One region of the Mammaliicoccus fleurettii genome, then DNA from elsewhere that is predicted to be linked to it. Evidence: riboswitches for the same ligand, from Rfam matches in the RefSeq annotation. Region 1 holds a riboswitch; the other holds the start of a gene.

The links. A riboswitch is a leader RNA that binds a small molecule or an ion and turns the genes downstream of it on or off. The one in region 1 is predicted to bind FMN.
Region 2: it holds a riboswitch for FMN, as region 1 does, so the genes downstream of both, ribD (bifunctional diaminohydroxyphosphoribosylaminopyrimidine deaminase/5-amino-6-(5-phosphoribosylamino)uracil reductase RibD) here and B2G86_RS02750 (ECF transporter S component) in region 1, are expected to answer to the same signal.

Annotation. Positions count from the first base shown of each region.
Region 1 covers NZ_MWJM01000002.1:229,268-245,860, forward strand. Annotated here, with positions in the region: gene rnz (ribonuclease Z) at 1-798, shown strand, start outside; gene proC (pyrroline-5-carboxylate reductase) at 906-1,721, opposite strand; gene B2G86_RS02680 (SDR family NAD(P)-dependent oxidoreductase) at 1,852-2,616, shown strand; gene B2G86_RS02685 (aldo/keto reductase) at 2,676-3,587, opposite strand; gene B2G86_RS02690 (NUDIX hydrolase) at 3,664-4,206, shown strand; gene fur (ferric iron uptake transcriptional regulator) at 4,307-4,747, shown strand; gene xerD (site-specific tyrosine recombinase XerD) at 4,842-5,753, shown strand; gene B2G86_RS02705 (DUF309 domain-containing protein) at 5,843-6,346, opposite strand; gene B2G86_RS02710 (segregation and condensation protein A) at 6,444-7,178, shown strand; gene scpB (SMC-Scp complex subunit ScpB) at 7,165-7,722, shown strand; gene B2G86_RS02720 (pseudouridine synthase) at 7,725-8,462, shown strand; gene resA (thiol-disulfide oxidoreductase ResA) at 8,580-9,116, shown strand; gene resB (cytochrome c biogenesis protein ResB) at 9,130-10,773, shown strand; gene ccsB (c-type cytochrome biogenesis protein CcsB) at 10,766-11,983, shown strand; gene B2G86_RS02740 (response regulator transcription factor) at 12,011-12,718, shown strand; gene B2G86_RS02745 (ATP-binding protein) at 12,718-14,457, shown strand; FMN riboswitch at 14,535-14,668, shown strand; gene B2G86_RS02750 (ECF transporter S component) at 14,746-15,294, shown strand; gene B2G86_RS02755 (ferredoxin) at 15,458-15,706, opposite strand; gene B2G86_RS02760 (helix-turn-helix domain-containing protein) at 15,811-16,593, shown strand, end outside.
Region 2 covers NZ_MWJM01000008.1:48,993-65,585, forward strand. Annotated here, with positions in the region: gene B2G86_RS07825 (alpha/beta fold hydrolase) at 1-704, opposite strand, end outside; gene B2G86_RS07830 (gamma carbonic anhydrase) at 789-1,295, shown strand; gene B2G86_RS07835 (hypothetical protein) at 1,565-1,900, opposite strand; gene B2G86_RS07840 (proline dehydrogenase family protein) at 2,554-3,558, shown strand; gene ribH (6,7-dimethyl-8-ribityllumazine synthase) at 3,605-4,075, opposite strand; gene ribB (3,4-dihydroxy-2-butanone-4-phosphate synthase) at 4,096-5,271, opposite strand; gene B2G86_RS07855 (riboflavin synthase) at 5,280-5,912, opposite strand; gene ribD (bifunctional diaminohydroxyphosphoribosylaminopyrimidine deaminase/5-amino-6-(5-phosphoribosylamino)uracil reductase RibD) at 5,917-6,963, opposite strand; FMN riboswitch at 7,110-7,242, opposite strand; gene B2G86_RS07865 (FAD/NAD(P)-binding protein) at 7,329-8,843, opposite strand; gene B2G86_RS07870 (betaine/proline/choline family ABC transporter ATP-binding protein) at 9,103-10,251, shown strand; gene B2G86_RS07875 (ABC transporter permease) at 10,265-10,900, shown strand; gene B2G86_RS07880 (osmoprotectant ABC transporter substrate-binding protein) at 10,916-11,866, shown strand; gene B2G86_RS07885 (ABC transporter permease) at 11,869-12,558, shown strand; gene B2G86_RS07890 (DUF6612 family protein) at 12,730-13,554, shown strand; gene sagB (peptidoglycan release complex glucosaminidase SagB) at 14,122-15,060, opposite strand; gene B2G86_RS07905 (hypothetical protein) at 15,249-15,470, opposite strand; gene B2G86_RS07910 (sigma-70 family RNA polymerase sigma factor) at 15,761-16,237, shown strand; gene B2G86_RS07915 (competence protein ComK) at 16,314-16,593, shown strand, end outside.

The DNA of each region.
Region 1 (16,593 bases):
GCAACTCAGCACAGAATATTGCATACAGGCATAAAGCTGGGTAAGGTAAGTCACATATTTATAACGCACTTACATGGTGATCATATATTTGGATTACCTGGATTATTAACGAGTCGTTCCTTCCAAGGTGGTAAAGATAAACCGTTAACGATAATAGGGCCAAAAGGAATTGCAAAATTTATTCATACGGCTCTAGAAATATCACAATCAAATTTAAATTATCAAATTACAGTAAATGAGTTTAATACAGAAACTGAATTAAATGTAGATAGTTTTCATATTCAAGCTTTGCCTTTAAAGCATGGTATTTTATCTGTTGGTTATAGAATTACAGCACCAGACATAGAAGGTAAATTAGATGTAGAAAAGCTTAAGGCTTTAGGTATTGAACCTGGCCCAAAATATCAAGAAGTTAAAGCTAATGAAACATTCGAATATAATAATCAAACTTATCAATCAAAAGATTTCAAGGGACCAAAGAAGAAAGGTAAAGTTATCACGATATTTGGAGATACTATGCCTTGTCAAAATGAACTAATTCTAGCTAAAGATGCAGACGTAATAGTGCATGAAACGACATATATAGAAGGCGATAAAAATTTAGCTAATTCTTATTTTCATAGTCATATTGATGATGTATTTCAATTAATGAGAGATGAAAACGTTAAAAAAGGATTGTTCACACATTTATCTAATCGATATGAACTAGAAGATATAAAAGAAATAGAACAATCCTTAATAAAAAATACAGATCAAGAATTTTACTTTGTAAAAGATTATGATCATTTTCAAATATAAATAAGAAGTCTTCTATAAATATGTAGTAATAACTATTGAGATAAAAACAGATTAGGCTTAATCGAAAAAAAGATGAAAGTATCGTATTGATACTTTCATCTTTTTTATTAATCTTCTTCAGCTTCAGCAAGCTCGATACTTCTTTTTACAGCAGCATTCAAACAATCTAAGAAAACAGCTTCGATATCATGATTACTTAAAGCATTTAATCCTGCTTGTGTTGTACCACCTTTAGATGTAATGTTTTTACGTAATTGATCCATTTTTAAATCTGAACGTTCGATCATTTTACCTGTACCAATAATTAATTCTTTTATAGACTCTTCAACTTGTGATTGTTCGATACCAAGTTTAGTACCAGCATTTACATATTGTTCAAATACGTGGTATAGAAATGCAGGACCACTACCTGTAATGGCAGTTACTTGATGTAAATGGTCTTCTTTTACTTCTAAAGCAGTACCAAATGCTTCGATAAGCGTTAATACTTCTTGTTTAGAATTTGGACCAAAGTTAGTTGAGAAGCTAATTCCTGTAACAGAATGCCCAACGTGTGCATTTGTATTCGGCATAATTCGTGCTATTGGATTTTCAACTTGCAAATTCTCTCTAATATAACTAATTGGTAAACCAGCCATAATTGAAATGAATTTGTTGTCTTTTGTGATGTAAGGTTTAATACGTTCAGCTAATTTTAAAAAGTCATAAGGCTTAGTACTTAAGAAAACATAATCAGCATCTTTTAATAATTCTTCATCATCATAGCTATAACTCACGCCTAATGTGTCATGATAACCTTCTAATTTTTCCAGATTAGATTTGTTTGTTAAAAAAATATTTTCAGGCTCAATTGATTTACTGTTTACTATTCCTGTAAAAATTGCATTTGCCATATTACCAGATCCATAAAAAACTATTTTCATAATAAAACCACTCACTTCCATAAGAATTCATTTTAATTATAAAGTAATTAAAACTTATGTCAAAAGTGCTTGTATATAATTTAGCAGTTAGAAAAATTTGTGATACATTAAATATAATAAGCAAAAAAGGATGATTGTATTGCTAGGTAAACATTATATGCTAACAGGAGCAACGGGTTCATTAGGAGAAAATATAATTCAAGCTCTCAATAAACATGGAGCATATGTATCAATAATTGTTAGAAACAAAGAAAAAGCAAATAAGTTAAAAGCTAAATATAAAAATATATTAGATGTATATATACTAAATATGAATGATTTAACTCAAATTGAATCTTTTATAGTATCAGAAAATATAAAATATGATGGCATTATTAATAATGCAGGGTTAGGTTATTTTAAATCAAACGAAGCGCATACTACTGAAGAAATTAAGGAAATATATAATATCAACCTCATAAATCTTATTATTTTAATAAATAAAATTATGCCTAATTTAAAAAGAGGTTCCTCAATAGTGAACATTTCGTCTATTTCTGCAAAGGTAACAACGCCATACGGAAGTCATTATGCGGCATCTAAAGCAGCTTTAAGTAGTTTTACGAACGCACTTAGATTAGAAAGAGAAGATTTGCATGTTCTAACAGTTCATCCGGGTCCATTTAAGTCTCAATTTCATTTAAAAGCGGATCCTACAGGAACATTTCAAAAACTTACAAAAAATATTCAACTTGATGTCGATGAATTAGCAGAAAATATTGTTAGAGGAATGATAAAAAAGAAAATAGAAATTAATGAACCACAGTGGATGGATTTTGGTTTGAGATTTTATCAATTAGCGCCAAGAACATTCGAAAAGATATTTAAAAAAGGGTTTTTAAGCAAAAAAATATAAAACACGCTCAATCCAAAATAAATGAATTTGGATTGAGCGTGTTTTGTTTGTCTTAAATTTTATGATAAGTGATTTGTATACTCTAGATTCTTAACGATTGCTCTTGCATGTTTGATTTCTTTTTCTGTTAATGATTGGTTATAGTTTTGAATACTATCTTTAAGTTGATCTGGTGAGCTTGCACCTGTAATAATTGACCCGAGTGCATTGAAAGACTTCAAATAATTGAAAGTGACTGCTGACAAATTATCATATTCTTTATTGAGCTGAGAAATCGTGTCTGAAAGATCATTATAATTGTATTCTAATAAACCATCTTTGAATTTTTTATTTAGTATTTCAGTGGATTTGCCTGTTAATAAACCTTTGGATACTGGGCCTCTCGCTAATATTTTTACATCATGTTGATCTATTTTTTCTAATAAATCTTCTGGTCTATTATCTAAAAGACTAAATTGCATCATGATTGACTCAATATTACTATTTTCTAAATAATAATCAATGACGTTTGGTCGGATAGAAGAAATACCATATGCTTTAATTAAACCTTCTTCTTTCAATCTTTCAAATGCTTCGATTGATTCGTCTTTATTATCTTCAATTGTACCACCATGTAACATATATAAATCTAATTGTTCAATGTTTAATCTTTGTAATGATGCTTTAATGCTATTCATTATATGCTCTTTAGAAGGATCCCAAAAGTGTTCTTTTGTTTCTTTGTTAAAATGATTTCCAACTTTCGAACCTATAACAATACCATTTTGATCTTGATATTTCTTTAAAATTTTTCCTACTATTTTTTCATTTTCACCGAAATCATATAAGTCTGCTGTATCAAAATAAGTGATACCTTGTTGAATGGCTTCATCTATAATTGTTTCAGCATGATTTGAATCTGTGCCTAAACTCATACAACCTAAGCCAACTTCTGAAATTTCAATGCCACTTTTTAATATATTTTTTTGCATATTGAAGCTCCTTTCGCTACACTTTATATATTAAGTTTAGCAGATAAATTATTTAAATGAAAAGAGGGGCACTTGAATGAAATTAACAGAAGAAACGATATCGAAAGAAAATATATATAATGGAAGAATTATCAACCTTGAAAAGCATAAAGTTAAATTACCAAATGGTAAAACAAGTGAACGTGAAATTGTTTTACATAATGGGGCAGTTTCAGTACTAGCAATAACACCAGAAAATGAAGTTATTGTTGTAGAGCAGTTTAGAAAAGCTATGGAGAAAACTTTGATTGAAATACCAGCCGGTAAATTAGAAGTTGGAGAAGAAAGAGAAAGTGCTGCTTTACGTGAATTAGAAGAAGAAACAGGTTATATAGCTGATAAATTAGAACTTATAGGTGAAGTTTATGGGTGCCCAGGATTTTGTAACGAAAAAGTGAGTATATATATCGCTAAAGATTTAACGGAAGGAAAAGTTAATTTAGACGAAGACGAATTTCTACACTTAAGTAAAATACCAGTAGAAAAAATTAAATCACTTTTATTGTCACAAGAGATTGAAGATGCTAAGACAATGATCGCATTTCAATACTTATTACTAAATTATAATCATTCTAAATAAAAGGGCATTTTCTCTTGCTTTTTAATCATATTATTGGTATTTTAGTATACGAATACAATTCTAATTGATAATGATTTTATTTAAGAAAGAAGGTGTCAAGTTGGAAGAACGTATACAACGTGTGAAAGAACAATTACACAAAGCTTCCTACAAACTAACGCCGCAAAGAGAAGCGACAGTTAGAGTACTACTTGAGAATGAAGCCGATCATTTAAGTGCGGAAGATGTTTACTTAAAAGTTAAAGATAAGGCACCTGAGATTGGATTAGCAACTGTTTATCGAACACTTGAACTTTTAGCTGAACTAAAAGTAGTTGATAAAATTAACTTTGGTGATGGCGTTGCAAGATTTGATTTGAGAAAAGAAGGTGCAAAACATTTCCATCATCATATGGTATGTATGGAATGTGGAGCAGTTGATGAAATTGAAGAAGATTTATTAGAAGACGTTGAACGTCGTGTTGAGAAAGAATTTAACTTTAAAATTTTGGACCATCGATTGACTTTCCATGGTGTTTGTCATAGATGTCGTGAAGAATAAATCTATATATTTTGACGTTACTAAAAGAAGTTACATACTGATTTTAGTGATGTCTTTTTTTATGGTAAAATAGTGACAATAACGAGGTGAGTATATGGATCAAATCATAAATGAATTCATAGATTTTATAAGATTAGAAAAAGGGTTAAGTCAAAATACAATTCAATCTTATAAACGAGATTTAACACAATATAATAAATATATAAATGAGCATAAAGTTAGTCACATTGATAATATAGACCGTATTGTTATTCAAAAATATTTTGCTCATTTAAAAGAAGAAGGAAAATCTTCTAAAACAATTGCTAGATTAGCAGCTACTATAAGAAGCTTTCACCAGTTTGCAATTAGAGAAAAGTATGCTGTAAAAGATCCAACAATTCTTATTGAAACACCGAAATACGAACAAAAACTTCCAGATGTCTTAAGTGAAGAAGAAGTTAACCAGTTACTTACATTTACGCATATCACAAACGAGAGAGACGAACGTGATAGAGCAATGCTTGAATTACTATATGGTACAGGCGTAAGGGTAACAGAGCTCATTCAATTAAAAGTAGAAGATGTAAATTTGACAATGGGTTTTATAAGAGTATTTGGTAAAGGGAATAAAGAAAGAATTGTACCTCTTGGTGATCATTTAATGGCTGTGTTGAAACGTTATATACAAGAAGTGAGACCGAATTTATTGAAGAAACAAATAACAGATGTATTATTTTTAAATGCTAGAGGTACAGCTTTAACTCGTCAAGGATTTTGGAAAATATTAAAAAAAATCGGATTTGAAAAAGGTATTACTAAAACTTTAACGCCACATACTTTACGGCATTCGTTTGCAACACATTTGTTAGAAAATGGAGCAGACCTTAGAGCTGTTCAAGAAATGTTAGGACACTCTGACATTTCAACAACTCAGCTCTACACACATATTTCTAAAAAACAAATAAGAGATATGTACTTGAATTACCATCCGAGAGCAAAAAAGGAGATTAAGCATGAAGAATAATAAATCACAAAATAATGAAACGAAAAAATATAGAACATTAGCTGTTCTATTAACTTTTGCAATAGTGTGGGGATTTGTTTATTGGTTATTTATAGTTTAGAATGACGTTGGTTGTAAGCTGAATTTCTGCTTTCTATAACTTCCGTACGGTCACGAAGCAGATGATGATGCTTAATATAATCTGATACATCTTTATTATAGTTAAAATCAAAGTCATCATAAGTACTTTCTAAAGCTTGGTAACATGCTTTAGTTAATGGAAGCTGTATATTGCGATATACTTTACCTTGATCAATTCGCATGATTTGCGACTTAATAATTGATACATAAGGTGTCTTTTCAATACCTAAGTGGTGAAATTCATCATTAGCCTCTGCGTTTTGCAAAGATTTTTTATATGTTTTAAGTGCGCCAGTAATATTTCCACGTCTATAGTGATAACAAGCAGTAGAAAATAATATTAAACTAACTATTGAGTCGTTTTTACTAAAATTCTCATATTCTTTCCAATGTTCTTCTAAAATATCGTGACATTCAAAGTAATGTCTTAAGACATGGAAATGATAATGAAATGACATAACTTGTGTTTCCATTTTAAATCCCTCTTAGCATAGAATCTTTATATGTAATCATGGTATAATAATTTTTAGGTTTATGCACGTAAAAGGAATAGAAATGAGGAAGTTTTAAATGTATGAAGTAAAACTTGATGCCTTTGAAGGACCTTTGGATTTATTACTTCATTTAATACAGAAATACGAAATTGATATTTATGATATACCAATGAAGGAACTTACAGAACAATATTTAAGTTATATACATCAAATGAAGATATTAGAAATTAATGTGGCAAGTGAGTATTTAGTTATGGCATCAGAATTGTTAATGATAAAAAGTAAATTATTATTGCCTACACAACCTTCTGACATTGATGAATTTGAAGATGATCCAAGGGAAGATTTAGTTAAACAGTTAATAGAATATCAAAATTATAAAGAATATGCAGAATTGTTAAATGTTAAAAAGAATGATAGAGAACATATATTTATTAAAAAACCTGCAGATTTGTCCAAATTTGAAGCGGTACACGATAAACGTGCACCATTAGATTTAGATATGACGGATTTAATTATTGCATATCAACGAACAAAGAGAAGACAGAGATTTAATAAACCACAGCATGTAACTGTGAGTGAAGATAGTTATACAATTGAGATGGCTACTGCAAATGTTAAAGATCAACTCTCGCGTTGTAAAAGTTTTAATTTTTTCGAAACTTTACCACCTGATTTGAATACAAATGTTTTAGTAACAATGTTTTTAGCAATATTAGAAATGATGAAATTAAGACAAATTGATGTTTTTCAACAATATCAATTTGGAGAAATAACTATAAATCGAGGCGTGAACTATGTCAGTGAGTAAATTAGGATTATTAGAAGGATTATTATATTCATTAGGTGATGAAGGAATTGAAACAAACCAATTATGCGAATTGCTGGAAATTACACCATCACAATTGAAAGATTTAGCCGCTGAATATGAAAGAGAAACATTGCAAATTATATTTTATGGTAACAAGTGTATTTTAACTGCTAAACCAGTTATGCATGCATATCTTGAAAAGTTAATGATAGACAATATGAATACTAAGTTATCGCAAGCAGCTTTAGAAACTTTATCAATTATTGCATATAATCAACCTGTTACAAGAAGTGATATTGAAGTAATTAGAGGCGTGAATTCCGACGCTTCTGTAAAAACATTAATTGCTAAAGGTGTAGTAGAATCAAAACATAATGAACAATCTAGAAGTCAATTACTTTATACAACTGATTACTTTTTAAATGTTTTTGGTCTTACTTCTTTAGACGATTTACCTAAATCAACGAACGAAGAAAATGAACAAGAAGAAATGGATTTGTTTTTTAGTAGCATGAATGAAAAACAAAATAATGAGGAGCAATAAATATGAGCGAAGAATTAGAAAGATTACAAAAAGTAATCGCAAAAAGTGGATATACTTCACGTAGAAAAGCTGAAAAATTAATCGAAGAAGGACTTGTATATGTCAATCATAAACAAGTTAAAGAACTAGGTACTAAAGTGAGAGATTCAGATTATATAGAAGTTGAAGGTATTCCTTTAGAAATGCCTGATAAATTATATATATTATTCCATAAACCAACAAAAGTAATCACAAGCGTATCTGATGATAAAGGTAGAACAGTTGTAACAGATTTTTTCAAAGAAATTAAAGCAAGAATTTTTCCTGTTGGTCGTTTAGATTATGATACTTCTGGATTACTAATTTTAACAAATGATGGGGAATTCACTAATTTAATGACACATCCTCGTTATAAAATTCAAAAAAAATATGTAGCGAAATTAAAAGGCTATTTATTGAGAGAAGAAGTTAAACAACTAGAAAAAGGGATACAACTTGAAGATGGTTTAACACAACCAGCAATCGTTAAAGTGAAAAGTCAGGATAAAGAACGCAATGTAACACATGTTGAAATTACGATTACTGAAGGTAGAAATCGACAAGTTAGAAGAATGTTTAGTCACTTTGGACATGAAGTTGTAAAACTATCACGAGTTGAATATGGACCTTTAAATTTAAAAGGGTTAAATGCAGGTCAAGGTAGAACAATGTCACCACATGAAATAAAAGTATTAAGACATTTAGCACAAGACGGTAAATAAACTGTAAACGTTCACAATAATGCCACTAATCTGCTTTTTAGTCATGATATACTATACAAAACACCATAACATTTTACATGTATGGTTTTTTTATTGTGTTAGGGAGGATAATAATAAATGAAGAAAAAACAGAAGACTATACTCCAAATTGTTATTACGGCGGTTATTCTTCTCGCAATTATATTTACAGTATGGTCTAGCCTTACTAAAGATAATGATAAAATTGCTCAAGTAGGAGATGAGGCTCCTCTATTTGAACTTGAAACTGTTGATGGAAAAAAAGTTAACTTAAAAGATTTTCGTGGAAAAGGCGTATTAATAAACTTCTGGGGAACATGGTGTGAACCTTGTAAACGCGAAATGCCTGAACTTGAAAGACAATACCAAAACTATAAAGATAACGGCGTAGAAGTCATTGCTATACATGTAAGAAATAATCCACAACAAATTAAACAATATTTAAGTTCATTAAAAGAAACACCATCATTTAATGTTGCGATGGATAATGATAATTTGGTCACTGATGCATATGGAGTAAACCCATTACCTACAACTATTACTGTTGATAAAGATGGTAAAGTTAAGTCTAAGCATACTGGTGAACTTTCTAAAAAACAAATCATCAAAGAAATGGAAATGGTCAAAGTGAAATAGAGGGGGATTTAAGGTGAGTAACAAGCAAATTATTTGTGAGTGTGGGCATAAAAACCCTGAAGGTACTCAACTCTGCTTAAACTGTGGTCGTTTAATAAATGACGACTACGATAAGAAAAAAACAACTGACGTTATGCGTTATGATGGCCAAGCAATACGTTCAAAGACTAAGAATAGAACAATTTTAGATCGTGTCTGGAATTTCTTTGCTTCAATTAAAACTGGGGTTACATTACTTATAATAACTGTTGTAGCAGCATCAATAGGTACTATATTCCCGCAAGAATATTTCATTCCTATGAATGTTAATCCAGAACAATATTATTATGAACATTACGGATCGTTAGGATTGTTATACTACAAATTAGGATTTCATAATTTATATACTTCATGGTGGTTTTTAATTTTACTTGGCTTAGTTGCCTTTTCAATTATTACATCTAGTATAGATAGAGGTATACCATTACATAAGTCTTTGAAAAATCAAAGAACAAAAAAACACAGCACATTTTATAAACGTCAAAGATTAAACATGTCTACTAGAAGTGAAGTTGACTTAGATAGTATTGGTAAATCATTTAAAGAAAAAAGATACAAAGTAAAACAAGAAGACAATCATTTGTTACTTGAAAAAGGTCGCTTATCTAGATATGGTCCTTACATTAATCATACAGGACTTATTATATTGTTATTTGGTGCTATGCTTAGATTTTTACCAGGCTTTTATTTAGATGAAATGGTTTATGTTAAAGAAGGTGAAACTAAACCTGTTCCTGGAACTGATAGAGCATATTATATAAAAAACAATGACTTTATATACGAAGAGTATGATCAAAAGTCTCAATCTAATACAAATGCGGAATCAATCGATCCAAGTTTAAATAAAATTGCTAAAAATTATGAGACTAAAGCTACGTTATACAAGAATGATCAACAAGATGTTATAGGTTCGAAAGCAAACTTAAAAGAAGTAGCTACAGATTCTATAAAAGTAAATCATCCATTAACATATGACAATTTGCAATTTTATCAAAGTAGCTTTGATAATTCTTTATTAAAAGATATGACTTTTAACTTAAAAACGAAAGACGGAAAATCTTTAGGTGAATCATTTACTGTTAATTTGGAAAGTCCTAAAAAGGAATATAAACTTACTGATGATTTAACAGTAAAATTAAGAAGTTATGCACCAGACTATGAAAAAATAGAAAATGGTGTATTAGCTACTAAATCACCAAATCCAAATAATCCTGCTTTTGTGTTTGAAGTTACTAAAAAGGGTGAGAAACCTGAATTTAGTTTCTTGAGAATTAAAGAATCAGAAGATATATCAAAAGGCAATCAATATGATGTGAAGTTCGCTAATGCTACGAATCAATGGGCAACTGTGTTAGCAGTTAAAAAAGATTTAACATTACCAATATTATTTACTGGATTTGTCATTTTCTTAATTGGCCTAGCAGTTGGTTCATATATTAATCACAGACGTATTTGGATTAATAGTGACAATGGTGAATTTAATATTGCAGCCCATACAAATAAGAATTACTATGGATTTAGTAAAGAGATCAATCAAGTATTAGATAAACATCAAATTTCACATATCAAAGATACAAAAGAAGATATTCACGAAAGCAAGGAGGCAAATAATGGATAAAGATTTATTTTTAAATATTAGTAATATTAGTTTATATTCGGCATTTATACTATATTTAATAGCAATTGTGCCATTTTCTTTTTCAGTTCGTTCATCTAAAAAAAGAGCTGAAAAAATTGGAATTATTTTAACAGTTGTTGGTTTCGTATTACAAATTATTTACTTTATTACGAGATGGATTGCTGCTGGTCATGCACCAGTTAGTAATATGTATGAATTTTTAACGATGTTTGGAATCATGATGGTAGGAGGATTCCTTGTTATTTATTCAATTTACAAAACACCAATTCTTGCACTATTCGTACTACCAATTGCAATGTTACTAATTGCATATGCAAGTATGTTTTCTAGAGATGTATCACCATTAATACCTGCATTACAATCTAGTTGGTTAGCAATACATGTAATCACAGTAACGATTTCTTACGGTATATTATCTATTAGTTGTGTTGCTGGTTTAATATATTTATTTGCAGCAGTTGATCCAAAAGAAAAAACGATACATAGCTTCTTTGTTGAAGTGATTATGTATTTCGTTGTAATCATTATAGGTTTTATTTTAACAACTGTAATCATGAAAGATATTGTTGGATATGATGACACATTCTTCTTTATTGATAAAAACGACAGTAATTCTGTACAACATTACCATTTACCTGCATTTGTGACACAGCAAGACAGCTTGCTTGTTGATCATGTTTCAGGAAGTGATTATGAACCAATTGAAAGAAATGATATATTGAGCTGGATTAAAATTGAATTACCAGCCGTAATCAATGCTCAGAAACTCAATACAGTAATATGGTCAATTGTGATTGGTTCTATTTTGTATGGTATACTGAGATTGATTTTAAAAGGAAAAACATTGTTCAGTCTAATGAAACCATTGACGAAAAAAGTCAATCTATCCTTAATGGATGAAATAGGATATCGAGCAGTTATAATAGGATTTCCTTTATTTGCTCTGGGTGGTATTTTATTCGCGAGCATATGGGCTCAAATGGCATGGAGTAGATATTGGGGATGGGATCCTAAAGAAGTATGGGCACTCATCACATTCTTGTACTATGCGATATTCCTACACTTAAGATTAGGTAAAGGTTGGGAAGGTCGCAAATCAGCATGGTTAGCTGTTGGTGGTCTTGCAATTATCCTATTTAATGTTATTGCAGTTAACTTAATTGTAGCTGGTTTACATTCTTATGCTTAAAAATTGCTAGAAGGGAGTTAAGCAAGTATGACAGATCGTATTTTAGTTGTAGATGATGAAGATAGAATTCGCAAGTTAGTAAAAATGTATCTTGAAAGAGAAGGTTATGAAACAGATGAAGCTGAAAATGGACAAATTGCGTTAGATAAAGCTTTAAACGAACATTATGACTGTATATTATTAGACTTAATGTTACCCGAAATAGATGGGATTGAAGTATGTAAAAGAGTTAGAGAAACAAAATCAACACCTATTATTATGCTTACTGCAAAAGGAGAAGAAAATAATAGAGTAGAAGGTTTTGAAATTGGAGCAGATGACTATATTGTAAAGCCATTTTCTCCAAGAGAAGTTGTATTACGTGTTAAAGCTCTGTTAAGACGTACAACTAATCATTCTGTTGTTAATCAGACAAGTACTGCTAAAGATTTAATTGTATTTGAAAATCTAGTGATTGATAATGACGCACATCGTGTGCTAGCTGATCACAAAGAAGTAAATTTAACGCCTAAAGAATATGAATTATTATTGTACTTAGCAAAATCACCAGATAAAGTATTTGATAGAGAACAACTTTTAAAAGAAGTATGGCATTATGAGTTCTACGGAGATTTAAGAACTGTTGATACTCATGTAAAAAGGTTACGAGAAAAGTTAAATCGCGTTTCAGAAGAAGCAGCTCAAATGATTCATACTGTTTGGGGCGTTGGCTATAAATTTGAGGTTCCTGAATAATGAATCGGTTAAATAGTGTTGTTGTAAAACTGTGGTTATCTATTATTTTAATAGTAACGACAGTTTTACTTTTATTAAGCGCCTTTCTTATAACTTTCTTACAATCATATAATACTTCAACAACCGGTGAAAACTTATACAATAATGCCAGTAAAATTGAACGTTTACTTCTTAACTCACATGAGAAGGAATCTGTAATTGATTATGCTAAAGAATTAGTAGAAGATCCTGCTGGACTGATTATAATTAAAAACAAACAAGATTTAACTAAACAATCAGAAGATCCACTAAAAGATGTCATGATTGATGAAATAAGAACAAATCAATCTTTTGATAAAGTTTTTAACAATGATGAACACGTTTTAAAAGAAATTAAACTATCATATAAAGGTGAAAAACATCAATACATCTTATTAGGTTATCCATCTCAAGCTTTCCAAGAAGATGAGGCAGGTATATTTTTATTTCAAGATATTAATTCCATAAAAGAAGCTCAAAACGTAGTAACACTTAGTATATTAGTCTCTGCAATTATATTGTTAATAGTCAGTACAGTATTTGCCTTTTTCTTATCTAATAGAATTACTAAGCCACTTATACAACTTAAACATGCAGCATTTAAAGTTGCAAAAGGACATTATACAGAGAAAGTTCCTATCTATACTCGTGATGAAATAGGTGAACTTGGATTAGCATTTAATAAAATGAGTAAAGATATAAGAACAAACATTGATGACGTTAAGTCAAAAAACAATATCCAAGAAAAATTGATTAATTCTATGATAGATGGCGTGCTCGGGATAAACGATAAAAATGAAATAATTATCTCAAATTCGAAAGCAGATACATTTTTACAGGAAATTAGAGAATATGCACATGTTGATATATCTACTCAAAGAAATGAAACATTTAAAGATAAAAACACTCAATTCTTTGAATACGAATTAGGTCATAAATATTATGTGGTTATATCAACATATATTGATAGCATTCAAAATGATGGTTCATCAGGAATTGTTGTTATTATTCGTGATATGACTGATGAACACCATATGGATCAAATGAAAAAAGACTTTATAGCGAGTGTTTCTCATGAGTTAAGAACACCTATTTCTATGCTACAAGGTTATACAGAAGCAATAGTTGATGGTATCGTGACAGAACAAAAAGATATAGATGATTTTCTTTATATCATTTTAGATGAATCTAAAAGATTGAGCAGATTAATTAATGAACTTTTAGAAGTTGCTAAAATGGATGCTGAAGGGATTAAAGTCAATTTAGAAGCATTTAATATTTCAACACTTATTAATAAAATTGACACTAAATTTTTACCACAAGCAAAAGAAAATGGACTAAATTTATCATTTGAACATCTTGGTGATGCTACAAATTGGTATGGTGATAGCGATAGAATCGAACAAATTTTAACAAATTTAATAGATAATGCTATGAGGTATACTCATCAGAACGATTCTATTGAAGTGATTTTTGATGATACACAAGAAGAAGACTTTGTTATTATTGTTAACGATACTGGAGTAGGTATTGCAAAAGAACACTTAGAGCAAATATTTGATCGATTTTATAAAGTGGATGCATCTCGTACGAGAGGTAAACATGGTACAGGACTTGGTTTATTTATTGTACAAAAGATTATTGATGCTCATGATGGCACAATTAATGTTAAAAGTGAAGAAGGTAAAGGAACTCAATTTACAATTACTTTACCGAAATAAAATGATTGTGAGTAATTTTGATGAAAATTGTTTAGTAATGTGCTAATATATGAATCATAAAAATAAAATTTAATAAAATTCATCTTCGGGGTTTGGTGTAATTCCATACCGGCGGTTATAGCCCGCGACCTGATACGTAAATATTTATGTATTGGCTGACTTAGTGAAAATCTAAGGCCGACAGTTAAAGTCTGGATGGGAGAAGATGGAGGAAAAATCTAGTTAATACTAGGTTTATTTAGCTATTGCTTTCCTCCTATTCTTACGAGATGAATAGGAGGAGTTTATATGTCTAACGATAACAAAACAAAGCGCTTACTCACTGTAAGTATGCTTATTGCAATTAGCTTTATTTTAATGTTTATAAAATTTCCATTGCCATTTTTACCGCCATATTTAACTATGGACTTTAGTGATGTACCAGTACTTGTTGCAACATTTGCTTTTGGTCCTGTATCGGGTATTTTGGTTGCATTATTCAAGAACGTATTGAACTTTTTAATTGTATCTCATGAACCTATAGGTAACACGGCAAACTTTCTAGCTTCAATCTGTTTAATTATACCAACATACTATTTTTACCGTATTAAAAAAAATAAATTGTTTATGGGCTATGGCTTATTAACAGGAACAATTTTAATGACGCTATTTATGAGTTTAATGAACTATTTTGTTTTATTACCTTTATATGGTCAAATTATGAATTTAGCAGACTTAACACATAATCTAAAATTAATTGTCTCAGCAGGGATCATCCCATTTAACTTAATAAAAGGTATTGTGATTTCTATTATATATATACTGGTATTTGATAAACTTAAAACGATTATAAAGTAAATGAAAATCCAATAGAACACCCAATCCAAAATTGATTGCAATGGATTGGGTGTTTTTTTATAATGTTATTAAATAAAAAAAGAGTAGAAACCATTTGTTCAATGAATTTCTACTCCCTTATGTGTAAAGATTGTTATATTCTAAAATCTTAATTTAATCTATATTATTCGAATTTAAGTGCGTCTCCGTCAAACGATTCATCTGCTATTTTAATTGAATCTGTAGGACAACCTTCGAAAGCATCTTCCATATCTTCGAGTAACTCTTCAGGAACAGCTTCGATTCCCTTATTGTCGTCTAATATTACGTAGGCGATTCCCTCGTCGTCATAATCATATATATCGGGGGCAGCTGCTCCACATGCACCACATGCGATACATGTATCCATATCTACTATTGTGTATTTAGCCAAAATTTTCGCCTCCTTTAAAAAACATGCTACACTTATTATACATACTTATTTTAGTGATAACACTTATATTTTTCAACATTTTTATATTAATTGAGGTGATTTATTTGAAAGAATTAATTTTGAAAGCCCTTTCTATGAAACATGAAAATAAAACGCATAAAAGTATTTATAATATTTTAATTGCAAAGAAAACACATCAGACCTATTTTGATGCTAGTATCGAGCATTTAAAATTATATTATGGATGTCTACCAAATTTAAAATACAATGATTTCGAAATGATAGTTGAGCAAGAACCAATAAAAAATCAAAATCCTATTGTAGGTAATTTTTTCTATCAACAAGCTATTCAAGCAGTAGGCACTATATTATTGTTAATACAAATGATTAGCCAGAGAAAACATGAGCATTTCTCTTACCAACCTATTATTAATGATAAAACAATTCAATTCAAAGCAAAAGAATTATACATATCTATTAACAATCATCAAGAAGAAGAATTTATAAAAGAAGTTAATCAATTATTTGAAGATATAGATCATTATTTTAGTGGAATTTATGTTCATTATTTATTAGCTGGGTATCGTGAAACACCTTATACTACAGAACAAATATCACAGATTGAAGAAATATCCATAATCGAATTAAAAGAACGCTTAGTCGAAGAATATCAGTTGATACAAATTACTATACAAAATCAAGAAAGATATCCAATTTTATCACAAATTAAATTTCAACCTAAATTACATCAGCAAACTTTGTCTACATATCAATTGTTAAATCAAACATACGATATCGAACAATTAGCTATTATGAAAAATGTTAAAACTCATACAATTCACGATCATATAATAGAAATGTATATTAAAGGCTATTTAACTGATATG
Region 2 (16,593 bases), on a different contig from region 1:
AAACCATGCCAAGCTTTAAAATAAAGTTCATTTGTATTGATTGTCTTAGCAACTGTTCTAATTGAATCTGTATCAACTATTTCATCTTCTGTACCTAACATAATGAGTGTTGGAATTGGCGAAATGTGATGAATGTTCTCCATTGTACTTTTCATCGTTTCTAGAATAGTCTTATACCAATGATAACTTACTTTATTTAACATTAAAGCATCTTTATTTGTATCATCAATAACCTCTTTGTTACGTGTTAAACTTTCTATTTTAATACCTGTATCAAATTTCGCATCTTTAGCGACTGTACCGAAACTGGAAGCTAAAAAGTTTCTTCTAGTAGATATATTTTGCTGGAAAGCAACTAACGGTGAAATCAGCAGTACACCTTCTACTTTAAGATCTACTTTTTCTAACAAGTTAAGTAAAATCAGTCCGCCTAAACCTACACCAAGTGTAAACACAGGTAAATGATATTCTTCTGCAATCGTTAACCATTCTAGAACTTGTTCATGATATTCTTCAAAATTATCAACATGGCCTCTATGTACTCGCGAAGTTTGGCCTTGCCCTCTTAGGTCTCCCATAATAACATGGTAGCCTTCTCTACGTAGCTTAGTAATTACGTATGCATATCTTCCTGTATGTTCAAGCATATTATGTACAATTACAACAATACCTTTAGCTTCTTTTTCTGTTTCCCATTTCCACATAATATATTACTCCTTTTACCTTTATAGCTACATTTTTGTTAAACTTAGTATAACAAATTTTTTTAAAAGAATGGAGAATCTTTAATGATTAAGTCTTTTAATAGCAAAACCCCAATTATAGACCCAAGTTGTTATATAGCTGAAAATGCTACACTAATTGGCGACATAAAAATTGGTGAGAATAGTTCAGTATGGTTCAATTCTGTCATTAGAGGAGATGTCGCACCGACGATTATAGGAAAAGGTGTCAATATACAAGATTTATGTTGCTTACATCAAAGCCCAGATCAACCACTCATACTAGAAGATAATGTGACAGTTGGTCATAAAGTTACTTTACATTCTAGTATCATACGTAAAAATGCTTTGATTGGAATGGACTCCACAATATTAGATGGCGCTGAAATTGGAGAATACGCATTTATCGGTGCTGGATCTCTCGTACCACCAGGCAAAAAAATACCACCCCACACTTTAGCGTTCGGACGACCAGCTAAAGTGGTACGAGAATTAACAGAAGATGATTACAATGAGTTAAAAAGGATTAACGAATCATATATAAATAAAGCTAAGCTATATAAAGAAGAATAAAATGAAAACAGCATAGGGCAGAAATAATTTTAAAAAATATGAGATAAGATATAGATTAATTAGATAGTAAATCTAAGAGTTTAGCCAAGTTGTAGATTAAGTCGGAAGTTAATCTAAGAGATTGGCCAAGTTGTAGATTAATTCATAAGTTAATCTAAGAGTTCGGCAAAGTTGTAGATTAATTAGATAGTTAATCTACAACACCCTCATAATCAACACCGAACAATAAAAGGATGGGACAATTAATTTGCCCCATCCTTTTTTCTATTTTAAGCTATTTTAAATTTACTATGCATTATTGGTAATTTTACGATAATATATGCAATTAAAATTTCATAGAACATAGAGAAGAATTTTTCAAAGAAGAATAAAATATTTTGTGAAATTATTGTTCCAAATCCTTGTCCACCAAATTGATAATTAACAAGTAAGAAATTATCAATAATATTCAATGCAATGATTGTGATAAATACTGTCCATGATTTTTTAGTGATCATAGCAATCAATATTGCAATAATACCTATAACTATAGGTTCAAAAATAAATAATTGTACGAAGCTGTCTAATGGTTTCCCGAAAATATAAAATGCCATATCCCTAAACATAGCGATAACTCCTTTATAGTCATTTCTAATAATATAATTATATCACGCTCATACCTACATTATTATTAAGATACTTTAAAGATTTATCGCTTTTCTTAACATTAAATTAACATTGAAATCCTTTAAAAATTTACACTCACTTAGTAATTACTTCATATATAGATGTTATATTGAAAATGTAATCAACGACACTATTTAAAGGAGCATGATAAAATGCATTTCTTTAAAAAAATAATGATAGCAATACTTTTATTTACGTTTCTCCCACATGCAATGAGCATAGCTGCAGAGCCTATTTCACCTTCTTATACTGAGTTAAATAAGTAATCACTAAACTCCTATAAATGGAGTTCTTTTTTTATCCCCTATTAATAACTTGATGAATTTCTAAATATATCGTTTTTGAATGCACTTTTATTGAGTTTTGTTTATACATATTTCCATTCAAAATACATTTTAAATTTGAACAATCTTTTTAACTATACGGAAATTTTCTTAAAAGTCCGAAATTTCGTTTAATGACGTTCTTTTTTGTGTCAGAGTTCATTAATTGTATAATTTTACATTATATTCAAAATGTAAACGCTTAACTATTTTATTGTTTCCATGATAAAATGTATGAAAGTAATATATTTAATTAAGGAGGACTTGCTATGCCTGTCGTAAAAGATTTTTTTATTGCGTTATCTAACAATAAGTTCATGAATGAATCAGCTAAGAAAATGGGTCCTGCACTAGGTGCAAACAAGGTAGTAGCGGGCGTTGATATTGATTCAACAATCGATACAGTTGAAAGATTAAACATGAAGGGAATATCATGTACGTTAGATAATTTAGGGGAATTCGTAACATCTCGCCAAGAAGCATTACAAGCGCAACAAAACATTGTTGAAATTATAAGAAGAAATTATAATGCAAACATCGAAGCACATGTTTCAATTAAACTAACACAATTAGGTATTAATATAGATAGAGAGTTTGCATATCAAAATACGAGAGAAATTTTATTAAAAGCTCATGAATACGGTAATACTTTCGTTAACATCGACGCTGAAAAATATGAAGATTTAGTCGGGATCACTGAAATAGTCGATAGACTTAAAGGTGAATTTAAAAATGTTGGTACTGTTATCCAAGCTTATTTATACGACGCAATGAATATTATGGAAAAATACTCAGATGTAAGATTACGTTTAGTAAAAGGTGCATATAAGGAAGGTCCACATATAGCTTACCAAACTAAAGAAGAAATCGATCAAAACTATATTAAGTTAATTGAGAAAAGATTGCTTACTTCAAAAGCTTTTACATCAATTGCAACACATGATCATCACATAATTAATCATGTAAAACAATTTGTAAAAGACAATAATATTGATAATAATGCATATGAGTTTCAAATGTTATATGGTTTCAGAACAGACTATGCATATCAAATAGCAAGCGAAGGCTATAACTTCTGTATGTACGTTCCATTTGGGGAAGACTGGTTCGGTTACTTTATGAGACGTTTAGCCGAAAGACCACAAAATATTAACTTAATGCTATTAGATATCTTTAATAAGAAAAATAAAGGAAAGATTGCGTTTGGTGCAAGTGTCATAACTGGTATCTCTATTTTAACATTAGGTGTTATTTCTTTATTAAAGAAAAAGTAATAAAAAAGCGAGGCTGAGACAAATTAATTGTCTCAGCCTCTAATTATTATATTTGGCTTTCAATATTTTTAAGTAAATTGGCCATTTCAATAGCAGCTAATGCAGCATCTCCACCTTTATTACCTGCTTTAGTTCCAGCTCTTTCTATTGCTTGTTCAATTGTTTCTGTTGTTACTATACCAAAGATAACTGGCACTTCTGTTTCATCATTTACTTTAGATACACCTTTTGCTACTTCATTACATACATAATCATAATGTGTAGTAGCGCCTCTAATGACACATCCTAATGTTACTACTGCATCGTAATTTCCTGATTTAGCTAATTTTTTAGCAACTAATGGAATTTCATATGCACCTGGAACATAAGCTACATGAATATTATCTTCTTCTACATTATGGCGAACCAATGTATCTTTAGCTCCATCTAATAAACGACCTGTAATAAAATCGTTAAATCTACTTACTACAATTGCTACTTTTAATTCTGATCCGTTCATTTTACCTTCAAAGTTCATTTTTATTTGCCCCATTCTTTTTATAATAAATGACCCATTTGGTCTTTTTTTGTATTTAAATATGATTCATTCGTTGTATTTGGCTGTATAACTACTGGTATTCTATTTGTAATTCTAATACCTAACTCTTCTAATTGATTAAATTTATCTGGATTATTGCTTATGAGTTGTATTTCTTCTATATTAAAGTACTTCAGAATTTGACTTGCTTCAGTATAGTCTCTTAAATCCGCTTCAAAGCCTAATGCTTTATTTGCAGAAATTGTATCATATCCTTTTTCGATCAATTCATATGCTTTAAGTTTATTGATTAAGCCTATGCCTCGACCTTCTTGAGGAAGATATAAAATCATACCACCGTGCTCTTGTATATATTTCATAGAGTATTCTAGTTGTTCTCCACAATCACATCTAGCACTATGGAAAATATCACCAGTGACACATTCAGAATGTATACGAACGTTCATTCCATTTTCAATATTGCCCGAACAAATAGCTAAGTATTCTTTTTGATCTAATTTAGATGTAAAACCATACATATCAAATTCACCAAATAATGTAGGTAATTGAATTTTTGATTCAAATTTTATAATTTGATCATTTCTTTTTCTATATTGAACAAGTTCATCTATCGTAATCATTTTTAATTGATGTTTAAGTTTGAACTGATATAAATCTTCTCTCTTAGCCATCGTTCCATCGTCTTTCATAATTTCACAAATAGCACCAGCAGGTTTAGCACCTGACAATCTAGCTAAATCAACACAAGCTTCAGTATGCCCTACTCTTTCAAGAACACCATTTTCTTGAGCAATTAATGGGAATACATGTCCTGGTTTTACAAAAGCACTCGGAGAAGTCTCTTCTATTAGACCTTTTATAGTATCCGTTCTTTCAAAAGCACTAATGCCTGTTGTTGATGACACATGGTCAACACTTACAGTAAAAGCTGTCTTAAACTTATCACCAGTTTCAGTCATTAAATTTAAATCTAGCTGTTCTGCTATTTCACGGCTAACTGGTGCACATATTAGACCTCTAGCATGAGTTGCCATAAAATTTATCGTTTCTGGTGTTAAATATTCAGATATTGCAATAAGGTCACCCTCATTTTCTCTATCTTCATCATCTACAACTATAATGGGTTTACCAAGTTTTAATTCTTCAATAGCTTCTTCTACTTTATCAAACATTATGATGCCTCCTAAAATCCTAGATTTAGTAACTTCTCTTGCGATAAATTCGAGTTATTTTGATGAGTAATTTTTTGAACATATTTAAATAATAAGTCCGTTTCTATATGTACCTCATCACCTTGTTTCTTGTTAACAAAAATAGTACGCTCTCTAGTCTCAGGTATTAAATGAATTTCAAACTTATGCTGATACAATTTAAAAATTGTTAAACTTATACCGTCTACCGTAATTGAACCTTTATCAATCATTTGACTTAATAATTGCGCATCAGCTGATATTTCAATTATCCATTCATCTTTTCTTTTAGAAATATGCTTTATAATACCTTTTCCATCTACATGACCACTTACGAAATGACCACCAAACCTTCCATTAGCTAACATCGCTCTTTCAAGATTTACTTTGTCATTTGTTTTTAAGTGTTCTAAATATGTGACATTGATTGTACCTGTAATAACTTCTACTTTAAAAATAGATGTCTGCTTTTCAGTAACAGTTAAACAAACACCATTTATCGCTACCGAATCACCAAGAGATAAATCATCAGTTATTTCAGGAGCCTCAATTGTTAAAGTCTTAACTCCACTTTGAGTGCTTGTATTCTTAATTACACCAACTGTTTCAATAATTCCTGTGAACATCTTGTCACTTCTTTCTTAAAATTATTTTAAGATCTCCACCAATGATTTCTGTTGATATAATTTTAAATAACTTACTATTGGATAAAGGATAAACATCATTGGTTTGATAATATTGATATTTTCCTTGACCACCAATCATTTTCGGGGCTTGATAAATAATTAATTGGTCTACTAAATCTTGTTCTATAAATTTACTTACTAATGTCGGACCTGCTTCTACCATGATTTGAGCATAACCTGCTTCATAAAGTTGATATAGAACATTTTTTAAATTTGATCCTTCTTTATTTACTATTTCGATGTTTTGATTTTCATTTACTTTGAAATGGTTAGAATCTGACATAACAATTACAGGATTGTTTTCATCCTTAAAAATCTTTAGTTCTTCATTAAAATCAGATTGTTGAGTTAAAATAATTCGTTTAGGGTCTTTTAATTCTTCGCTTCTAGTTGTTAACAATGGATCATCTTCACGCACTGTCATACCACCCGTAATAATGGCATCATGCTGACTTCTTAAGTTCAACACATCTTGTTTCACTTCTTTAGATGTAATCCATTTACTTTCTTTGGCATCAGTTGCAACTTTTCCATCCATACTTGTAGAAATTTTTAACGTTACAAATGGTAGTTTAGTGTTTTGTTGTTGAAAAAAACTATTATATAAAGCTTGAGCTCTTTCAGAAGGCTCATGCGATACTTCAATTCCAGCTTCTTGTAACATTTCATGTCCACTATTTTTTAAAGATTGGTCTTTCACCGCATATACAACTGATTTAATGCCACTATCTATAATAGCTTTAGAGCATGGCGGTGTTAGCCCATAATGAGAACATGGTTCTAACGAAACGTAAATAGTAGCATCTTCTGCTTGAGTACCTGCCATCTTTAAAGCTTGAATTTCCGCATGAGACTCACCTTTTTTTAAATGTGCACCGAATCCGATAATTCTATTATTCTTAACGATTACAGCACCAACTGAAGGGTTTGTCCCAGTCTGACCTTGTAAACGGTCTGCTAAATCAATAGCAAATTCTAAATATTGATTCATTTAAGTTCCTCCTAAAATTAAAAAAACCACCAGAAAATTGAATTTTCGGTGGTTGGGAGTAAAAAATGTATCAAGAAATAAGCCTTTATTATTAAAGACATTAACATTTTAATATAACGAAATAAGCGTATAGAATACGCTGTCGTCTATTCTTTCTCCCATCCAGACTCTAACTGTCGGCTTCAGAATCACACTGAATCAGCCATAAACAAAAACTCATTTATGGGTCGCGGGCTTTATACCGCCGGTTGGGAATTTCACCCTGCCCCGAAAGAATATATTATTAAATTATATGCATCAGTAATCACTGATGTAGCCATTTTATACTATAATACTAAGAATTACAAATTAATATTCTTATAGATTTACTTCTTTTTGGATTGAACCTTTTTAGCTTTTTTTCTTTCTTCTAGTTCAATATACAAGTCTTTTACAGCTCGAACGGATTGATCAACTAATAATGAAACACCATTTACATCAAAATTCACACCAGTTGTTAATTGACCAATCACTTTTAAATTAGGCATTGTTCCAAACTTAGGACTAATAACTTCATTTGTATATGGAAGTACAAGAATACCTCCGAATGGATGAGCTGCTATGATTTGTTTGTTTTCTAGCCCTTTTATAAAATGTTCATCTTCAGTCAACTCAGATAAGTGTTTTTTAGGTCCTGTAGCATTAATTACATAATGATAACTGTCTTCATTTTCTACATTTTTATATTTTATTCTAAATTTACCGTAATATTTTCGTACATTTTCTAATCCTTCTTTAACGATAATATCACCGTTCTCAATCCAGTCAATTAACTGCTTTGCAGACGATTGTGGCATAGGATTAGCATTGCGTTTAAAGTGATGACCATATTTATCTAAAAATGCTTTCTTATCATCGATAGTCATAGCGTTCCAAAGTGGAATCATATGATGTTTAACTTCTTCAATAAAAGATTGAAAATGTCCAACTTCATCCTCATGTCTTAAGTCATATTTCATGTTATATACATTATCTTTTTTGAATCGATATAACATTTTCTGTAGGTTAATATTTTGATATTCACATTCTTTTTTAAATAATTTTTCTACATCTTTTAAAGGCACTACACCTTTATGTGATTTTTTGAATTTTTCAATTGCTTTATCATTTATATATTTCAAATCAATTTCATGTCTTATCCCTCTCACACTAGGAATTTGCGCATTTCTTGATGTTACAACTAAAGGCAAACGCTCATGATTTTCCATGACATATCTAATAACATCTACAGAACTTAGCCCAGTACCTATAATTGCTATATCATCATTTTGTTTCACATTACGTAAAGCTCGAGTAGTAGGATAAGGTGATTCAATATAACCTGATAATCCCGATAATTGATAAGGATCTTTATAAGGTAGCATACCAATTGTTAAAAATACATAATCATATTTTTGACAGACTGCTTCATCATCTTCTATATAGCAAACATCTATTTTATATTGTCCACGTTCATCTTTAATCTCTTCAACATAACAACTATCAACTTTATGCTTATGAACAAAAATATTATCATGTTTTTGTAGCAATTTATTTAAAATGGATTTCATATAATGACCAAATACTAATCTTGGTAAATATTTTGCTTTACCATAATCAAATTCGTCATTTTTCTTATACCATTTTTTAAAATCTTTCTCGTTTTGTGGATCTAGTGACATTTGATTAGCTGGTAAATTAATCAATAATCTATCACTATCATTTTGAAATGGTTTCCCCATTCCCATATCTTCAGCATTATCAAAAATATCTACCGTAATATTTTTGAATTTTTTATGCTTAGATAATTGATTAAGTGTACTGACGCCTGCTGTACCCATACCTATAATTGCAACTTTCAAATTAAACGCCTCCGTTTTTAATTTTGCATGATATGCAAAAATTTAGCATACTTTTAAAATCTATACTTTATCCCCATATTTTCTCTTTATATAAATTTATCATAATATGATTCTCAATTTGTCGCTTTCATTTAAATATTCCTTTTTTCTAATTCAGATAAACATAGAATTCATACTATCAGTACCTTTTATAAATATGCAACATATATGTTATAATTATGAATGTTAATATTTTGAATTTTGATAAAGGAGAAGTGTTATGTTATCTATAGAAGACTTAACTAAAGTTTATCGTGGCGGTAAAAAAGCAGTAGACAGTATCAATATGGAAATTGAAACTGGTGAATTTATAGCATTTATCGGTACTAGTGGTAGCGGGAAAACTACTGCATTAAGAATGATCAATCGTATGATAGAACCTACAAGTGGAACTATCATGTTAAATGGAAAAGATTTAAGCAAGATGAATCCAGTGAATTTGAGAAGGAATATTGGTTACGTAATCCAACAAATCGGATTAATGCCACATATGACAATACGTGAAAATATTGTTTTAGTTCCAAAATTACTTAAATGGACGAAGGAAGATAAAGAGAAAAAAGCTAAAGAACTTATTGAACTTGTCGACTTACCTGAGTCTTATTTAGATTTATACCCATCTCAATTATCTGGTGGACAACAACAACGTATTGGTGTTGTAAGAGCCTTAGCAGCTGATCAAGATATCATCTTAATGGATGAACCTTTCGGGGCATTAGACCCAATTACAAGAGATACACTTCAAGACCTAGTTAAAACATTACAACAAAAACTAGGAAAAACGATTATATTTGTAACACATGATATGGATGAAGCAATTAAATTAGCTGATAGAATTTGTATTATGTCTCAAGGTGAAATCATCCAATTTGATACACCGAACAATATATTAAAAAATCCAGCTAACGACTTTGTTCGTGAATTTATCGGACAAAACAGATTAATACAAGACAGACCTAACTTAAGAGTTGTAGATGACGCTATGAAGAGCCCAATTACTATAACTTCTGAAAAAACAATCGACGAAGCTGTAATTTTAATGAGAGATAGACGTGTCGATACTTTATTTGTTACTAATGATAAAGGAAAGCTTGTTGGTTATATAGATATAGAAGATATAAACGAAGGACATCGTAAAGGTGCAGATATTATTGATATTATGCATCGAGATATTTATACCGTAAAAACTGGTACAATGCTTCAAGATTCAGTACGTACTATATTAAAACGAAATGTTAGATTAATCCCTGTCGTAGATCATCAATATTACATAAAAGGTGTTATAACAAGAGCGAGTTTAGTTGATATCGTTTACGATTCAATTTGGGGATTATCTGAAGAAGAAGCACAAAAAAGTGATATAAAATAAGGAGTGAATAATAGTGATTGAATTTTTACAAGTTAATGGGAATGAACTTATCCAAAAAACACTAGAACACTTCTATATTTCATTATCTGCTCTATTATTAGCTATGCTAGTAGCTATACCTCTAGGCATATTGTTAACAAGAACAAAAACAATTGCCAAAGTTGTATTGTCTATAGCCAGTGTTCTTCAAACAGTCCCTTCATTAGCAGTATTAGCTTTAATGATACCTTTCTTAGGTGTTGGTAAACTTCCTGCAATTCTTGCGCTTTTCATTTATATTTTATTACCTATTTTAAATAATACGTTTATAGGTATTAAAAACGTAGATAAAAATGTAAAAGCAGCAGGTTCAAGTATGGGTATGACTAGATTCCAAGAAATGTTTATGGTCGAATTACCATTAGCAATATCAGTCATAATGAGTGGCGTTCGATTATCTAGCGTTTATGCAATAAGCTGGGCAACATTAGCTAGTTTCATTGGTGCTGGTGGTTTAGGTGACTTTATATTTAATGGTTTAAACTTGTATCAACCAGATTTAATAATTGGTGGTGCGATAAGTGTTACATTAATCGCACTTATTATGGACTTTGTATTATCCAAAATAGAAAATTGGGTAACACCAAAAGGATTAAAAGTTTCAAGATAAGGAGGAAATTGAAACATGCATAGATATTTTAAATTGTTATTGCCGATCATGGCTTTATCTATCATTTTATCTGGATGTTCCCTACCCTTTCTTGGAGCTTCAGGTGATAAAAACTCAGTAAAAATTGGTATGCAAAACACAAGTGAATCTCAAATAATGGGACATATGGATAAACTTATGATTGAACATGAAGCAAAAAAAGATAACGTAGACGAAAAAAATATTCAGCTCATTAATAACTTAGGTTCATCTACAGTTACATTTAACGCACAGAATAATGGTGATGTTAATATTTCGAGTGCAAGATATACTGGTACTGACTTAACTGGCGCTTTAGGTAAAGACCCTATTACAGATCCAAAAAAAGCTTTGAAAGTAGTACGAGATGCATTTGATAAAGATTACAACCAAAAATGGTATGGTTCTTACGGGTTTGAAAATACTTATGCCATGATGGTTACAAAAGAAACAGCAAAGAAGTATAATCTAAAAAAAGTTTCAGATATGAAAAAAGTTGCAAACAAACTAGAAGCTGGTGTTGACTCATCTTGGATGAAACGACCAGGTGATGGTTATCCAGCATTTAAAGAAAAATACGGTTTCGACTTCAAAAAAACAAGACCAATGCAAATTGGTTTAGTGTATGATGCACTAAATACAGGTAAAATGGATGTCGTATTAGGTTATACAACAGATGGACGTATAGCTAGTTATGATTTAGTTGTACTTGAAGATGATTTACAATTTTTCCCACCTTATGATGCAAGTCCTTTGGTTTCAAAATCTTTATTAAAAGAAAAACCATATGTTGACCGTGCAATGAACAAATTAAAAGGAAAAATATCTACAGAACAAATGCAAAAATTAAACTACGAAGCAGACAACAATCTTAAAGAACCTGCTGTTGTTGCAGAAGAGTTTCTAGAAAAGAACAATTATTTTGATGATAAAAAGGATGGTGAGTAATAATGGCTGAAGGAAATGTATGGTCACAATTAGTAGATTATTATGCAACAAATGGCGGATATATATTTCAACTATTTCTAGATCATTTACTCATTTCTGTTTATGGTGTGCTATTTGCGGTTATAGTAGGTATACCAATTGGAATTTTTATTGCTAGATATTCCAAATTGTCAGGTTTCATTATTTCCATAGCTAACATCATTCAAACTATGCCAGCACTTGCACTTCTAGCAATTTTAATGCTTGTTATGGGACTTGGTGCTAACACTGTTGTTATGACAGTCTTCTTATATGCCCTGCTTCCAATTATTAAAAATACTTATACAGGTATTAAAAATGTAGATTCAGGTATTAAAGATGCAGGTAAAGGAATGGGAATGACTTCTAAACAAATTTTGACAATGGTTGAACTTCCACTCTCATTATCAGTAATGATTGGTGGAATTAGAATTGCATTCGTTATCGCAATTGGTGTTACAGCAATTGGTTCGTTTATTGGATCATCAACACTTGGTGATATCATAATCAGAGGAACTAATGCTACTGATGGTACTTCACTTATTCTTGCAGGTGCAATACCAACTGCTTTATTAGCTGTACTAAGTGATTTATTATTAGGTTATATCGAGAAAAGACTAGATCCAACTAAGAGAAAGCAAAAAGGACCACAACCTCAAACACTTTCGGAGTGATAAAAAATGAAATTTTTATTTAAAGTAATTACTGCTACAATTGTTATTTTCATACTTTCACCTAAGAAAAAACTTAAATAAATTTATTAATAGCAAAAGTAATTATATAAATCTTTGCTATTAATATTTGGTTAATGTTAATATTGTTTAAAATATAAAGGAGGAATTAGTATGAAATTCAGAGTATTAGGTAGTTTATTTTTATCTTCATCATTAATATTAGCGGCTTGTGGTAATGGATCTGATAGTTCAGATTCTGATACTAAATCAGAGAAAAAAGAAGAGAAAAAAAGTTCAAGTCAAGTTGTTAAAGACTTACAAAGCAATGCTAAAGACGTAAAAAGTTATCACACAGATAATGAAATTAAAGTATCTGCTAAAGACCAAGAAAGTCAAACTGTTAAAGTCGGCATGGATGTTGATGAAAAAGAAACAGCTAAATTAGCAATGGATCAAGCTGGTCAAAAAATGACAATTTACGTTCAAGGTAAAAAAATGATCGCAAAAGTTGATGACCAATGGGTAGACCTATCTTCTCAAGTAGAAGACATGAATATAGATAGCTCATTAGAACAACTTAATTATGAAAAATACGCTAAAACATTAAATTCCTTCAAAGATTCTAAAGCTAAAAAAGTTGACGATGGCTATGAACTTACATATGACATCAAAAACAAAGAAGATTTTACTAAGCTAGCAAATGCTTCAGGTAACAAAGACCAACTTAAACAATTCGAATCTGAAGTTGATAAAGTATCTGGTAAAGCAGTATTGAAAGTTAATAAAGATAACGAAATTGATTCATATAAATTAGATGCAAAATTAACTAAAGATGACGAAACAGCAAATATGGAAACAAACGTCACTTATGACAAAATAAATGAAGTTAAAGAAATTAAAATTCCAGATGAAGCTAAAGACGCTAAGAAAATAGAAGATTTACAAGGCGGTTCTTCAAGCTCGTCATCATCAAGTAGTTCAAACCAAGCTTCATAAGTTAATTTGATATAGTAAAAAGACCAACAAAGTTCAGACTTTGTTGGTCTTTTTTACTTCTCTAGAACTGCTTTTAACGAACCCCTTATCAGCAATTTTACATGGAACTGCTTTTAACGTACCCCTTATCAGCAATTTTACTTAGAATTGCTTTTAACGCACCTCTTATCAGCAATTTTACTTAGAATTGCTTTTAACGAACCTCTTATAAGCTTAACCGCCGAAAGAATGCGTATTTAAATAGATATTTCCAACGATTTGGTACGTGCGGACGCCTGAGGGAATAGTATGGGTGAGAGACTACAGACTCGAGCCATACCCCTAGGCAAGCATGTACGTACAAAATCGTAAGATTGTATAAAAATAGATTATTAGTAACGATTTTGTAGTGCGGACGCCTGAGGGAATAGTATGGGTGAGAGACTACAGGCTCGAGTCATACCTCTAGGCAAGCATGCACATACAAAATCGTAATATAAAAAATAAGCATATCACTGTAAAACTGAAACGATCAGTTAAGTGATATACTTATTTATTTTGAGTTAGGATTTATCTCCTAAGCACGCTTTATTTATTTTTTTGTTCTTCTTGTTTATCTAGCTTTTCGTCTAATGATTTTACTGACAAGGATTTGTCTGTATCTTTGTATTTATATACAATATAATACTTTCCTTCTGTCTTAAGTTCTTCATAAAAATCTGATATGATACGCGCATTACTTTGTGCCCATTTTATATCTGTTGCATATTGATGTACACCTGGTTTTTTAGGATTCCATCTCATGCTATATAATGTATTCTGGTCTGGATTGGATAAATAATGGTCATGAATGAACTTAGCTCCACCTGAAATAGCTTTTTGCGGAGTATCCCAATCTCGTTTTTTAGCATACCTTGCACCAGTACCTATTGGATCATTATCTAATGCACCTACACCATAAAAATTATAATATTTTTTGCCATCAGATTTTTCTTTAGACTTCGTGACTTTACCTTTATCTGTAAGTAATACACCATTCGCTAATTCACTGTGATGATTCCCAGTTTCTAAAATAGCATGAGATATTAAATACACTTCGTTCACATGCTCTTTTTTAGCTGCTTTTAGAAATTCAGTTGTATACTTTTCAAGTACTTCTTGTTCTCTTAGCATATGATGGATTCTTTTTTCTTCAATACCTTGATATTCAGATAAATTCAAGAATTGGTAAACTTGCTTTTCATCATTTAGTATTTCTTCAACATTCATTACTTCATGAATTTCACTTCTCGAAGCATTTTTCCAATTGCCTGACTCTGTTGCTACTTGCATTTTAGTATCATTTTTATATTGTTTATTTACTGCTTTACTTAAAGTTAATGGTACTTCTACATTATCTTCTTGTTTATCTACTTCATAAAACTTCAAATGATCTGAAATCAAATAATAAAACAGGCCAACAATAATTGATAAGACTAATAATAATACAACTACATTTTTAATTGTTTCTAGCCTGGCATTTTTCATCGTTTCACCTCAAAAATTTGTATACCTATACTTAATCATAATCTATTACCTAATTTTTACAATTTAAAAAAGTTCACTCTCTATATTCTATAGGATTAGACTATAATATTCAAAAATAAATATGTTACATTTTAATTACTATTATATTTCAAAAAAAAAAAGCAAACATTCTATGAAAGTATGTTTGCTTATTTATAAGGTGTGTAATCCATAAATATAAATGACATTGCTGCTGATCTATTTTTATAGTTGTAATGACTAAGATTAATTGTTCCCTCTTCTTCGCCGTTTCTATAATTCATAAATCTATTCACGTTATTAATCATAACAAAATCAGCATTATCTCTTATATTATTCAATTCATTATTTCGTGCAAAAAAATGTTCTAAATTTAGATGTTCGTAATCCATATGATGAGCCTCCTAATCTTTGCCCCCAATAAAACATATGTCCATATATATCCAAATATACACGTTTATAAGGTAATTGTAAATCTTTTAAATCTTTATTTCTCACCTATTTTTTTAATGAATTCTTCACTTTAATGTGCATTTTTTATGATATTAATTATATCTTTTTCAACTATTGCTAATTTACTTTAATTATTTCACTAATTACAAATTTTAAAGCTATTTTATTTTAATTTACAATACTTTTATCCGGAAATAAATCTGTGTGCATGCCCACTGCAAAGGACAACATGGAAGATTATAACTTTAACTCTTATTACTTAAAATACGAAAAAATGATTCATCATTTACTACACCGTTACAATATAAAATATTGCTATGATGATTATTTCCAACTCTTGCTTATAAAGCTATGGGATTTATTAAAAACGTTTGATAAATCAAAAACAAATACGATGGATAAATATATCTATACTAAATTAAAGTTCTATTTAATTGATTGTATAAGAAAAAACAGCAAAGAAATGAACCGCTTCATACCTACTTCTCATGATATTATGTTAGATCAAAGTTTTGTTGAACATTATAATTGTGAAATGTATAGCATGCTTGAAATTTTATCACCAGAGGAACTATTGTGGTTTAAACTAACGTTACAAGGATTTTCAACTCAAGAGATTGCAATTCATTTCAATAAAAGTGAATCGACAATCAAGTATTATAGAAAGAACGCTAGAAATAAGTTGAAATGTCATTTTTTATTTTAGGTACAATGATATGTCATCACAATACAATCAATAACTTTCCATTATTAGTATTATCACTAATAGAGGTGACTTAACAATGATGAATATCAACCCAAATATGACAGTCATTCAACACTCAAAAAATCCTAAATATAAATACCAAATCGAATATATAGATCATTCAATTTTAAATACGAATCTTTCTATTCATTTACTTTTAAACGATGCATTAAAAATTGAGGGTGCGAATATGAAATCAAGAGAACAATATGCAAAACATATACTCAAAATTTCAAAACTCATCCCTGTTATGATTTATGCATCTCAAGATTTTGTTCTTTTTCCAACGAGCGCTAAAAATCATATTAATTATATGA